3 regions of the Pantoea sp. CFCC18177 genome follow, and region 1 is predicted to be linked to each of the others. Evidence: predicted binding sites of a transcription regulator. Region 1 holds the regulator's gene; each other region holds the start of a gene.
The links. The regulator PurR, encoded in region 1, represses purine synthesis genes. The targets are predictions, from matches to a motif close to CANGCAAACGTTTGCNTG.
Positions count from the first base shown of each region.

Region 1 (4,485 bases):
TTTTTATCAGACTGCTTAACCTGTAACCGGACTATGCGTTTACTGATTACGCTTATCATACTGGCTTTCGCCCAACTGTTCGTTAATGTGGCCTCTGCTTCACCGCATGCGCCTGTTAACGCCAGTTTGCATAATGCTGAGAAAAAAAGCGCGCGCGAAGATGAGCGCCGCAAGCGACGTCCGGTGAAAACCACGGCTAAAAAGTCTCGCCTGTCTACTACGGTGCAAAAACTCAAGCTGAAGAAGCAAAGCAAGACAGAAACCGCGCTGCACAAAACCACCCGTAAGAAATCCCTGCTGAAATCGCCAGCAAAGAAATATGGCCATCAACGCTTAGCCAAAAAAACGCGTGAAGTCGATGATGAAGCGCTGGAGCTGACCGGCATTCGCATGAGCAAATCACACCGCCAGCGTTATCAAAAGGCGCGTGAAACAGCGATGACCAAATTGATGGGCCAGTTGGGCAAACCTTATCAGTGGGGTGGCACCTCGCCGAATACAGGTTTCGACTGCAGTGGTCTGGTGTGGTACGCCTACAAAGATTTAGTCAAATACAAATTCCCGCGCACTGCGAATGAGATGTATCACTTGCATGATGCCGCGCCGATTAAGCGTCAGATGCTCGAAAAAGGCGATTTAGTCTTCTTCCGTATTAATAATCGTGGCACTGCCGATCACGTAGGTGTCTACCTTGGTAACGGTAAATTTATTCAGTCACCGCGCACCGGTAAAGACATTCAGATTAGTGCGTTGGGTGAGGATTACTGGGAGAAGCATTATGTTGGTGCACGCCGCATGATGACGCCGAAAACCATTCGTTAGTCGTTGCGCAACGTATAAAAAAAGCCGGATGCTTTCACAGCACCGGCTTTTTTTATACGCTTTTGTTTAATGCAGGATGGCCGTAAAGCTGAACGCAATAATCATTAACAGTGCGCCAACCGTGGTCATCAGGGCCAGCTTCAGATCTGTACTCATCACTACTCCTTAGTCACACTTTTATTAGGGTTAAAACAATTTTCGCACAGCGTCAGGCAAAAATCTCGTGTTATCCGCGCCAGCTTGCTAGAATCGCCGCCTTTCGTTGCGCAACCCATTTTGCGCATGCTGTATTTACAGCCTGCTGAAGCGATTTTTCCTGCCTGAACAGGCAGCGTTGACCCAAATTTTCGGGTGCAAAACCCTTCGCAGACGCAAACGTTTAACAATATACTTATCAGTACGTTGCGATAAGCCGGGGAGTACCTTTTTCATGGCCACAATTAAAGATGTAGCAAAACGCGCGGGTGTCTCCACCACCACGGTTTCGCATGTCATCAACAAAACGCGTTTTGTCGCAGAAGAGACGCGTAACGCCGTTTGGGAAGCAATTAAAGAATTGCACTATTCCCCCAGCGCCGTTGCGCGCAGTTTGAAGGTCAATCACACCAAGACATTGGGATTGCTGGCGACTTCAAGTGAAGCTCCCTACTTTGCTGAGATCATTGAAGCGGTTGAGAATCACTGCTTCGAGCGCGGCTACACATTAATCCTTGGCAATGCGCACAACGACCTGCAAAAGCAGCGTGCTTATCTCTCGATGATGGCGCAGAAGCGCGTCGATGGTCTGTTGGTCATGTGCTCCGAATACCCAGATGACCTGCTGCAAATGCTGGAGGAGAATCGCAATATCCCGATGGTGGTGATGGACTGGGGTGCTTCGCGCGGTGACTTTACCGATACCGTGCAGGACAATGCTTTCCATGGCGGTTATTTGGCTGGGCGCTATTTGATCGAACGTGGTCACCGCGATATTGGCGCGATCCCGGGACAACTTGAACGCAACACGGGCGGTGGACGCCACGCTGGCTTCTTGCAGGCAATGAATGAAGCCGGGGTCACGGTGCGGCCAGAGTGGATTGTGCAGGGTGATTTTGAACCCGATTCAGGCTATCAGGCGATGCAACAAATCTTGAATCAGAAACAGCGTCCAACTGCCGTATTCTGTGGTGGCGATATCATGGCAATGGGTGCGATTTGCGCAGCCGATGAGATGGGCTTGCGCGTCCCGCAAGATATTTCCGTGATCGGGTACGATAACGTGCGCAACGCGCGCTTTTTCACACCAGCGCTCACCACCGTGCACCAACCGAAGGCTGAGTTGGGTGAGAAAGCGCTCGAAATGTTGCTGGATCGCATCACCAGCAAGCGTGAAGAGCCACAAACGATTGAGGTTCAACCGACCTTGATTGAGCGCCGCTCCGTTGCCGATGGCCCATTCCGCGACTATCGCCGCTAACCTCGCGTTTCGCTGAGCCATTCGTGGTTCAGCGTCTCTGCATCACCCAGATAAGCCAGAAGCCAATCCAACGCGGGTGATGCTCGCTGCTCTGACCAACTGACACAGCAAGGGCTGTCAGGAAACGGCTGCGGCAGTGGCAATTCCACCAGCGTGCCTTGATCCAACAGTGGCCGCGCTAAATGCCCTGGCACCATGCCGACACACAATCCCGCCTGCAAACAATCCATTCCGGTTTCCCACTCCGGCACCACCAAACGCCGCTGATTGTCCAGGGTCCAGGTCATACGTCTGGGTAATGCGCGAGACGTATCTTCCAGCACCAGCGATGGCCAGGCACGCAATATTTCATCATTTAATTCTGTATTGTTGACCAACGGATGATCGGGACTGACAACGCAACGCCAGTTTAAGGCCCCCATATCCTGAAAGGCGAAACGCCCGCCAACCGGAACCGCCTGCGTTGCGCCAATAGCGACATCAACACGCCCGTCGGCCAGCGCATCCCAGACACCGTTGAACACTTCGTAGCTGATAATCAGCTCCATATCCGGGAAATGACGGTAAAAATCTTTCACCAGTTGTCGGGTGCGCTGGGGTTTGACGATGCAGTCCACCGCGATGCTCAACTGTCCGCGCCAGCCGTTCGCCAACTGTTGGCACTGCCTGCGCGTTGCAAGCATTTTTTTGATAACAGATCGCCCTTCACGGACAAAGTGCTCACCAGCTGGTGTTAAGACGACTTCACGATGCTGACGTTCAAACAACGGAACCGCTAACCAGGTTTCCAGTTGCCTGACGGTATAGCTGACGGCAGAAGGCACACGATGCAACTCTTGCGCTGCCGCGCTGAAACTGCCGGTGCGCGCCACCGCATCTACTACTTCCAGTGCATGCTCAGACCACATGGATTTGCCTTCAAAATTTTTAACAGCAGATTGCAAATATTAGCGTTTCACAAACCATAACGCACTCTTTTACACTCCCCGGCGTTCAATCTGCCAATGAGAATCACTATGTTGTCTTCAAAAGGATTTCTGCCCTACCTTGCCTTGCTGAGTATGCTCGGCTTTCTCGCCACGGATATGTATCTGCCCGCTTTTGGTGACATGCAACGCGATTTTGCCACGGCTCCGGGTACGATCAGCGCCAGCCTTAGCCTGTTTCTCGGTGGGTTTGCCTGTGCGCAGGTGTTTTGGGGCCCCTTGTCGGATCGCTTTGGTCGTAAACCAATTCTGTTGGCAGGATTGACACTTTTCGCCTTGGGCTGCCTTGGCATGTTGTGGGTAAGAGATGTAAACCTGATGCTGGCATTGCGCTTCGTACAGGCTGTGGGCGTCTGTGCGGCGGCCGTGAGCTGGCAGGCACTGGTGGTGGATCGCTACCCGAAAGCACAAGCCAACAAAGTGTTTGCCACCATCATGCCTCTGGTCGCGCTCTCGCCAGCTTTAGCCCCATTGCTGGGTGCCTGGCTAATGGGACACTTCCATTGGCGCAGTATTTTTATCGCGCTCACAGCGATCACCGTTTTGCTGCTCATTGGCACCCTGCAACTGACTGCCCGCAAAAAGGGTCAGGCTGCAAAGGTTGCGCAACCTGGCTGGCTCACGCTGCTGAAGACCCGCGTATACAGTGGCAACGTGCTGATTTACTCAGCCTGTTCTGCCAGTTTTTTCGCGTGGCTAACCGGTTCACCTTTTATTCTCGCCTCAGCAGGGTTAACACCCGCAGACATTGGCTTGAGCTATATCCCACAGACCATTGCTTTTCTGATTGGTGGCTTCGGCTGCCGCGCGTTGCTCAATCGTTATCAGGGTGCGCAACTTCTTCCATGGCTGCTGGTGGTGTATAGCCTGAGCATCCTCAGTCTGTTTGTGGTCGCCATGCTGCCTGCTCCATCATTAGTGGCATTATTGCTGCCTTTCTGCGGCATGGCGCTGGCAAATGGCGCGATTTACCCGATAGTGGTTGCCAGTGCTTTGGCCCCCTTCCCTCAGGCCACAGGTAAAGCGGCGGGTTTACAGAACCTGTTTCAACTCGGCCTGTGCTTTATTGCCAGTCTGCTGGTATCCGCCGGATTAGCACAAGCGCTGCACAATACGACCCTCGTGATGGTGGCAACGGTCGTGCTGGCATGGGCTGGCTTTATCTGGCAGCGTTCGCCTTGCGCACAAAGTGATGTTGCTCACAACTCTCGTCCCTGCGAA
Region 1 covers NZ_JBNBPL010000030.1:50,974-55,458, reverse strand. Annotated here, with positions in the region: gene ACPUC8_RS22845 (C40 family peptidase) at 34-822, shown strand; gene cydH (cytochrome bd-I oxidase subunit CydH) at 889-978, opposite strand; gene purR (HTH-type transcriptional repressor PurR) at 1,253-2,278, shown strand; gene punR (DNA-binding transcriptional activator PunR) at 2,275-3,186, opposite strand; gene punC (purine nucleoside transporter PunC) at 3,295-4,485, shown strand, end outside.

Region 2 (4,485 bases), on a different contig from region 1:
ATCGCTTCAGCGGCGGCAGTGGCTTCGTCCAGCAGTGAAGCAGAGGCGATATCCAGTCCGGTTAAATCGAGTGTCAGGGTCTGGAAATTCAACAGCGCTTCCAGGCGGCCTTGTGACACTTCAGGCTGATAAGGGGTGTACGCGGTGTACCAGCCTGGATTCTCCAGCATGTTACGCAGGATAACCGGCGGAGTGATCACCGCACTGTAGCCCATGCCGATCCAGGATTTGTAACGTTGATTCTGACTGGCAATGGCTTTCAACTCTGCCAGCGCTTGCTGCTCGGTCGCGGCATCACCTACCGCAGGCGGGCCTGGCAGTTGGATGTCGGCAGGAACAATCGCGCTGATCAATGATGACAGCGAACTGGCACCAATCGCTTCCAACATGGTGGCCTGCTGCGCGGGGGTAGGACCGATGTGGCGCTCAATGAAAGCACCGTTGTGTTCAAGCTGGCTGAGAGTCTGGGTCATTTGCAGTAAATCCTGAATCGGGCTGGGTGACAAAACGGCATAAAATCAGGCAGATAAAAAAGAAGGTGCCGCAATGCAGCACCTTCTGTGGCTACCAGTTACTCGTCGATGGCGCCTTTGTACGCATCGGCATCGAGCATTGAGTCAAGTTCTGACAGGTCGCTGGCTTTGATACGGAACAGCCAACCCTCGGCGTACGGTTCGCTGTTCACCAGCTCCGGCGCGTCAGCTAAGGCTTCGTTAACCGCGACGATCTCACCGCTCAGTGGGGCATAGATATCGGATGCGGCTTTAACGGATTCCGCCACGGCACAGTCGTCACCGGCAGCGAAAGTCGCGCCAACGTCGGGCAGGTCAACAAACACCATGTCGCCCAGCAGTTCTTGCGCGTGTTCGGTGATACCCACGGTAAAGGTGCCATCGGCTTCTTTACGCACCCACTCGTGGCTATCGCGGTATTTCAATTCATTAGGCACATTGCTCATCGCCATTTCTCCTGAAAAAAATTACTGAGCGACCGGCTTACCGGCGCGAACAAAAATCGGTTTAGTCACTTTCACCGGCATTTCACGATTGCGGATCTCTACAATCGCTTGCTCACCAATGCCTGCTGGCACACGTGCCAACGCGATGCTGCAACCCAGCGTCGGGGAGAAGGAACCACTGGTAATAATACCCTGCTGCGGCTGACCTTGTTCGTCAGTGAAGCGTACCGGCAAGCCGTTACGCAGCACCCCTTTTTCGGTCATGATCAATCCAACCAGCTTTTCAGTGCCTTTAGCACGTTGGGATTCAAGGGCTTCACGGCCGATAAAATGACGATCGCTGGGTTCCCAACTGACCGTCCAGCCCATGTTGGCAGCCAGCGGTGAAACGCCTTCGTCCATCTCCTGGCCATACAGGTTCATACCGGCTTCCAGACGCAGCGTGTCGCGCGCGCCCAGACCCGCAGGTTTTACCCCAGCGGCCAGTAGTTTCTGCCAGAAATCAGCCGCTTCGCTGTTAGGCATAGCGATTTCGTAACCCGCTTCCCCGGTATAACCGGTGGTGGCGATAAACAGGTTTTCCGCCTGTACCCCGAAGAAAGGTTTCATTCCGGCAACGGCTTGACGCTGTGCATCGCTGAATAACGTTTGGGCTTTCTGCTGTGCATTAGGGCCCTGCACGGCAATCAGCGACAGATCATCACGCTCAGTGAGTTCAACGCCAAACGGCTGTGCATGCTGCTTAATCCATGCCAAATCTTTCTCACGCGTGGCGGAGTTCACCACCAGACGGAAAAAGTCTTCGGTCATAAAGTAAACAATCAAATCATCAATGACGCCAGCAGAAGCATTCAGCATGCCGGTATACAGGGCTTTACCCGGCTGGGTCAGTTTGGCGACATCATTGGCCAGCAGATAGCGCAAGAATTCGCGCGTACGCGCACCGCGCAGATCGACGATGGTCATGTGGGAAACATCAAACATGCCGGCATCGTTACGCACCACATGGTGCTCATCCATTTGTGAGCCGTAATGCAGTGGCATCATCCAGCCATGAAAGTCCACCATGCGAGCACCGCATGCCTGATGCTGTTCGAATAGAGGCGTTTGCTGAGTCATAACCATCCTGTGAAAACAAGTGAGCGTGACGCGCCTGCGTCGCCTTTTCAGGCTGACGCAAACGTTCTCTTTGTGCTGAAGTTACCACCGAATGCGGCGATTAACCATAAGGAAAACGAGTGCGAAACACTACCATCATTCCGTGATACACCGAATATCAATCAGCATAATTCACTGCATTTTTGTGATTAACCGCGCACAAAATACGTTACTGATACATTAAACCAGCCAGATAATGGAACTCACGTCCCAAGGCGCGGAAATGGTTCGGCACCCCGCAAGCGTTAGCATGAGATAAACTAATGCGAATTGATGGGTGAAATTAGAATAAATCAAACGAGGCGCAATTTGGGTGCAGGTGCGCACCAGCGTGGTGCGAAGACGTTTTTATCAGGAGTTCGGGCGGGCGCCAGCGAGCAGCTCAAGGGCCCACTTACAGGGATAAAATGAGTGTAGGTCGTGGCTCAGAGGGCGGCCCGAAGGCCGCCCGGACAGAAAGGGGGACGTTAGCGGATCCAACTGGGCATATCGTTCAGCCCCATTGCCTGTTTCAGCATCATCGGTTTTACGCCCGGCAGCGTATCTGCCAGTTTCAATCCGACATCACGCAGCAGTTTTTTTGCTGGATGGGTGCCGGCAAATAACTCGCGGAATCCCTGCATCCCTGCCAGCATCATGGCGGCGCTGTGTTTACGGCTGCGCTCATAGCGACGCAGATACAGATGCTGGCCGATGTCTTTACCTTCCTGCTGCAAACGGCGAATTTCACCAATCAGTTCAGCGGCATCCATAAAGCCGAGGTTCACACCCTGCCCCGCCAGTGGATGGATGGTGTGCGCCGCATCGCCAACCAAGGCCAGACGGTGTGCGGCAAAATTACGCGCGTAACGTGCCATCAGCGGGAAGGTTTTGCGCTCACTTTCAACGTGGCACAACCCGAGGCGCATATCAAAGGCAACGGAAAGTTGCTGATTGAACAAGGCTTCCGGCATGGACTGTACCCGCGCCGCTTCCTGTGGCGACAGAGACCAGACGATGGAGCACAGGTGCGGGTCTTGCATCGGCAGAAACGCCAGAATGCCGTCACCGTGGAACACCTGTCGCGCAATCGCATCGTGCGGCATGTCGGTGCGAATATTCGCCACCAGCGCATGGTGATCGTAATCCCAGAAGGTGACTGGAATATCTGCTTTATCTCGCAGCCAGGAATTGGCGCCATCTGCGGCAATCAGTAAGCGCGCACTCATCATGCTGCCGTCCTGCAGTGTGACAAAGGCTTCGTTATCGCCAAATGCCACCTGCTGCAACTGCGCTGGAGCAAATAAGGTCACATCACTGCACTGGCTGGCGCGCTGCCATAGCGCGCTGTGAATCACCTCATTTTCAATGATGTGTCCAAGGTGCGACAGCCCCTGCTGCTCATCATCAAAACTGATCGAACCAAAGCTATCTTGGTCCCACACTTCCATGCCGTGATAAGCACTGGCACGCAACGCGAGGATGCTGGACCAGACGTCCAGTTTTTGCAGCAGACGCTCGCTGGCCGCGTTGATGGCAGACACACGGATCGACGCGGCGCTCGCGGGATCAAATTGTGGCTCAGGTGCTTTTTCCAGCACGGCAACGCGCAAGCCACTGCCCTGCAATCCGCAGGCGACGGCCAGACCTACCATGCCGCCACCGGCGATGGCCACATCAAATGTTTGCATTGCTGCCCCTTAATTCATGCTTAACGCTTGACCCAGCCGAGCGTCCGCGCGGCAAGTGGGTTTCGCAGCCATGGCAGATGGTCCATTGCCACCAGCCCAAGATTTCTTCCCGCCACTAAGGGCGCATAACGGTTGGCAAACAGCCGCACCAGGCCATCGGTGACACCAATGGTCGCGGCCCGATCCGGTTGACGACGCGCGGCAAAATGGTGCAGCACACCATAACACCCAACGTCCTGCTGACGACGATGCGCACTCGCCAGCGTTTCCGCTAGGGACATCACATCACGCAGCCCCAGATTAAAGCCTTGGCCTGCGATAGGATGCAGCGTCTGCGCCGCATTGCCCACCAGCGCCAGACGATGTGCCACCTGACGTTCGGCGGTTTGTAGTGCCAACGGATAGACTTCGCGCTGCCCGGTGTGGGTAAAGCGCCCCAGCCGCCAGCCAAATGCCTGCTGGAGCGTGCGCAGGAAGGTCGCATCATCCCACTGTTTAATATCTGCTTCAGCCTCAACCGGATGGCACCACACTAACGACATACGATTGCCAGACATCGGCAGCAACGCCAGTGGGCCGTGCTGAGTAAAGCGCTCAAACGCGCGCCCCTGATGCGGCAATTGCGTGGTGACATTGGCAATCACCGCCAGCTGCTGGTAATCGTCGCGCTGCCAGGTGATGCCGCAAGAGGCGGCCAAC
Region 2 covers NZ_JBNBPL010000011.1:48,021-52,505, forward strand. Annotated here, with positions in the region: gene gcvP (aminomethyl-transferring glycine dehydrogenase) at 1-473, opposite strand, end outside; gene gcvH (glycine cleavage system protein GcvH) at 572-958, opposite strand; gene gcvT (glycine cleavage system aminomethyltransferase GcvT) at 980-2,077, opposite strand; gene ubiI (FAD-dependent 2-octaprenylphenol hydroxylase) at 2,584-3,786, opposite strand; gene ubiH (2-octaprenyl-6-methoxyphenyl hydroxylase) at 3,807-4,485, opposite strand, start outside.
Region 2: the regulator PurR is predicted to act here: its motif matches at 2,132-2,149, upstream of gcvT (glycine cleavage system aminomethyltransferase GcvT).

Region 3 (4,485 bases), on a different contig from region 1:
CCCACGTTGTGGTGCGATTTGATCACGTGCGCTTTACCGGTGGCAGAAGCCGCAGACTCGATCACGTCCGGATAGATGGTGCCCTGCGCCAGCCATTTCACATCAGTCAGTTTCAGTGCTTCTTCGTCGAACACTTCAACGAACACACGCCCAATGATCTTACGCTTGGCTTCTGGATCGTTCTCACCCGCCAGTGCGTCGAGGAAACGGTTTTCTGCGGCAACGTGCACGATGTTCAGACCGAAGTGGTCACCAAACATGTCCATCACCTGCTCGGCTTCATTCAAACGCAGCAGGCCGTTGTCCACGAACACACAAGTCAGGCGCTCACCGATGGCACGGTGCAGCAGCATTGCGGTCACAGAAGAATCCACACCACCAGACAGGCCGAGGATCACTTTATCTTCGCCGACCTGCTCACGAATACGCTCTACCGCATCTTCGATGATCTTGGCTGGGGTCCACAGTGCTTCACAGCCGCAGATATCGCGGACGAAACGCTCCAGCATGCGCAGACCCTGACGGGTGTGCGTCACTTCGGGGTGGAACTGCACGCCGTAGAATTTCTTCTCTTCGTTCGCCATGATGGCAAACGGACAAGTCTCGGTGCTGGCGACGGTTTCAAAGCCGGCTGGGATGGCAGTGACTTTGTCACCGTGGCTCATCCACACATCCAGCAGCGGTTTACCGGCGGCACTGATGGCATCTTCGATGTCACGCACCAGCGCGCTCTGGGTCAGCACTTCGACCTGCGCATAGCCAAACTCACGCTCGTTAGAACCTTCAACTTTGCCGCCCAGCTGCATCGCCATGGTCTGCATACCGTAGCACACACCCAGAACCGGCACGCCAGCGTTGAACACGTATTCTGGCGCACGTGGGCTGTTCAACTCAGTGGTGCTTTCCGGGCCACCTGACAGGATGATGCCGTTAGGATTGAAGCTACGAATTTGCTCTTCGGTGACATCCCACGCCCAGAGTTCACAGTAGACGCCCAGCTCACGCACGCGGCGCGCAACCAGCTGCGTATACTGAGAACCAAAATCGAGGATCAAAATGCGATGTTTATGAATATTTTCAGTCGTCATTGAGGCGTTTCCATTGGGATGGACTTAATAATAAAAGCGCCCGGCAGGTGCCGGGCGTTGAATCTTACGGGATTATGAACCCATGCGGTAGTTCGGTGACTCTTTGGTGATGGTCACATCATGCACGTGGCTTTCATTGATGCCTGCGCCACTGATGCGCACGAACTCAGCCTTGGTACGCAGGTCGTCAATGGTTGGGCAACCGGTCAGGCCCATGCATGAACGCAGGCCACCCATTTGCTGGTGCACGATCTCTTTCAGACGGCCTTTATAGGCTACGCGACCTTCGATACCTTCAGGTACCAGTTTGTCAGCAGCGTTGTCGGTCTGGAAGTAGCGGTCAGATGAACCTTTAGACATCGCGCCCAGTGAACCCATACCACGGTAGGATTTGAATGAACGGCCTTGATAGAGTTCGATTTCGCCAGGAGACTCTTCAGTACCCGCCAGCATAGAACCCACCATCACAGCCGCCGCGCCCGCAGCAATCGCTTTCGCGATATCACCGGAGAAACGAATACCGCCATCAGCGATAACCGGGATGCCAGTGCCTTCCAGTGCTTCAACCGCATCTGAAACCGCAGTGATCTGTGGTACACCGACACCAGTAACAATACGCGTGGTACAAATTGAACCTGGGCCGATACCCACTTTCACCGCGCTAACACCGGCTTTCGCCAACGCCAGTGCACCTGCACCGGTCGCCACGTTACCGCCGATAATTTCCAGATTTGGATATTTCGCACGGGTTTCACGGATACGCTGCAATACGCCTTCAGAGTGGCCGTGTGAAGAGTCAATCAGCAGCACGTCAACACCGGCAGCGACCAGCGCATCAACACGCTCTTCGTTGCCCGCACCGGCACCCACCGCAGCGCCTACGCGCAGACGACCTTCTGCATCTTTACACGCATTAGGTTTACGTTCTGCTTTCTGGAAATCTTTAACGGTGATCATGCCCAGCAGGTGGAAGCTGTCATCAACAACCAGCGCTTTCTCAACACGTTTTTCGTGCATTTTCTGCAGTACGATGTCGCGTGCTTCACCCTCTTTCACCGTGACCAGACGCTCTTTCGGGGTCATCACCGCAGAAACAGGTTGGTTCAAATCGGTGACGAAACGCACGTCACGACCGGTAATGATACCAACCAGTTCGTTGTCGGTGTTGACCACCGGGTAACCGGCGAAACCGTTACGCTCAGTCAACTCTTGTACTGCCGCCAGCGTGGTGGTTGGCAGTACAGTTTGCGGATCGGTCACTACGCCACTTTCGTGTTTTTTAACTTTGCGAACTTCATCCGCCTGGCGCTCAATCGACATATTTTTGTGGATAAAGCCCAGACCACCTTCTTGTGCCAGTGCAATTGCCAGACCGGCTTCGGTCACGGTGTCCATTGCAGCAGACAGCATAGGGATGTTCAGACGGATGTTTTTCGTCAGTTGGGTGCTGAGATCAGCGGTGTTCGGTAAGACAGTGGAGTGAGCTGGAACGAGCAGAACGTCGTCAAAAGTGAGGGCTTCTTTAGTGATTCTTAACATAGCAATATCTCCACCTGGGGGCGATTAAAACAGATAAAATATTGCCGCGGCATTATACAGGCCGAAATCGGTTGCCTCCAGTGTTTTTTCAGAAAAAGTCTTGATCCTCCTGGTCAGGCATGTAGTATTGGTTAATTAACCCTCTGATTTAAAATTTGATCTACATCACATGTCGCTACCGCCAACCGCCAATATTTTTACTGTCAGTCGCCTCAATACCACAGTGCGTCAACTGCTGGAAAATGAGATGGGCCTGGTGTGGCTCAGTGCGGAAATTTCAAATTTTAGCCAGCCCTCATCCGGTCACTGGTACTTCACACTGAAAGATGATGGTGCACAAGTGCGTTGTGCGATGTTCCGCAACAGCAATCGTCGGGTCACTTTCCGTCCGCAACACGGTCAGCAGGTTTTGGTGCGCGCCAGCATCACGTTGTACGAGCCGCGTGGCGATTATCAACTGATTATCGAAAGCATGCACCCTGCGGGTGAAGGCCTGCTGCAACAACAGTTCGAGCAGATGAAAGCGCGCCTGGCAGCAGAAGGCTTGTTTGATCAACAGTTCAAGCAGCCGTTGCCCGAGCCCGCTCGTCAGGTTGGCGTGATTACCTCCGCCACCGGCGCGGCGCTGCATGATGTACTGCGTGTTCTGCATCGGCGCGATCCCTCATTGCCCGTAGTGATCTACCCCACTCCGGTACAAGGTGTGGATGCGCCCGCAGCGATTGTGCGCGCCATCGAGCTAGCCAACCTGCGCGATGAGTGTGATGTGTTGATTGTCGGCCGTGGCGGTGGATCATTAGAGGATCTGTGGAGTTTTAACGACGAACGCGTCGCGCGGGCGATCTTTGCCAGCCGTTTACCGATTGTCAGCGCGGTCGGACACGAAACCGACATCACCATCGCCGACTTTGTGGCTGACCTGCGGGCGCCAACCCCTTCCGCTGCGGCAGAGCTGGTGAGCCGTAATCAGCAAGAACTGCTGCGTCGTTTGCAGTCCCAGCAGCAGCGGATGGAAATGGCGATGGATTTCTATCTGGCTGAGCAGCAGTGCCGCTTCACACGCATTCATCACCGCTTACAGCAGCAACATCCTCAGTTACGCCTGGCACGTCAGCAAACCACGCTGTTCCAGCTGCAACGCCGCCTCGGTGAAGCGATGGATCAACGGCTGCGTTTAGCCAGTCGCCAACAGGATCGCCTGCTCCACCGTCTCAACACGCAACAGCCACAGGGCCGTATTCATCGTGCACAACAGCAAATGCAGCAGTGGCAATATCGCTTACAGCAGGGTATGGAAAAACAGCTCAACCACAATCGTCAGCGCTTTGGTACGCTGGCGGCACAGCTGGAAGGCGTCAGTCCCTTGGCGACGTTGGCTCGTGGCTTCAGTGTCACCACCGATACCCAAGGCCAACTGGTGAAGAAGACCAGGCAACTGCACAAAGGCGATTTGCTGCGCACACGTCTGGATGATGGCTGGGTGGAAAGCCAGGTGACCACTCTCGAACCCCTCAAATCACGCAGTCGTAAAGCACGTACCTAGCTGAAAAACTATACTTCTGGCATGTTCACTCACGGCCAGGAGTTACTATGCCTTACAGCGTTATTCCTCCGTACATGCTACGCAATATCATTGACCACTGTTCAGGTGCACCTCAAGATTCCGCTCGCCGCACCCTCACCCATGTTCAACAACTGATGGCTGAGCACAATCGTCCTAATATCGGCGTTGCGACTTCGCCACCGGGCACAGTGCTACGTGCCATTTATGATGCCGAAAATACACAAAACTTGCCCGGCACACTGATTCGTGATGAAGGGCAACCCACCAATGGCGATGTGGCGGCTGAAGAAGCCT
Region 3 covers NZ_JBNBPL010000002.1:299,432-303,916, forward strand. Annotated here, with positions in the region: gene guaA (glutamine-hydrolyzing GMP synthase) at 1-1,088, opposite strand, end outside; gene guaB (IMP dehydrogenase) at 1,161-2,627, opposite strand; gene xseA (exodeoxyribonuclease VII large subunit) at 2,797-4,170, shown strand; gene ACPUC8_RS03535 (M4 family metallopeptidase) at 4,218-4,485, shown strand, end outside.
Region 3: the regulator PurR is predicted to act here: its motif matches at 2,688-2,705, upstream of guaB (IMP dehydrogenase).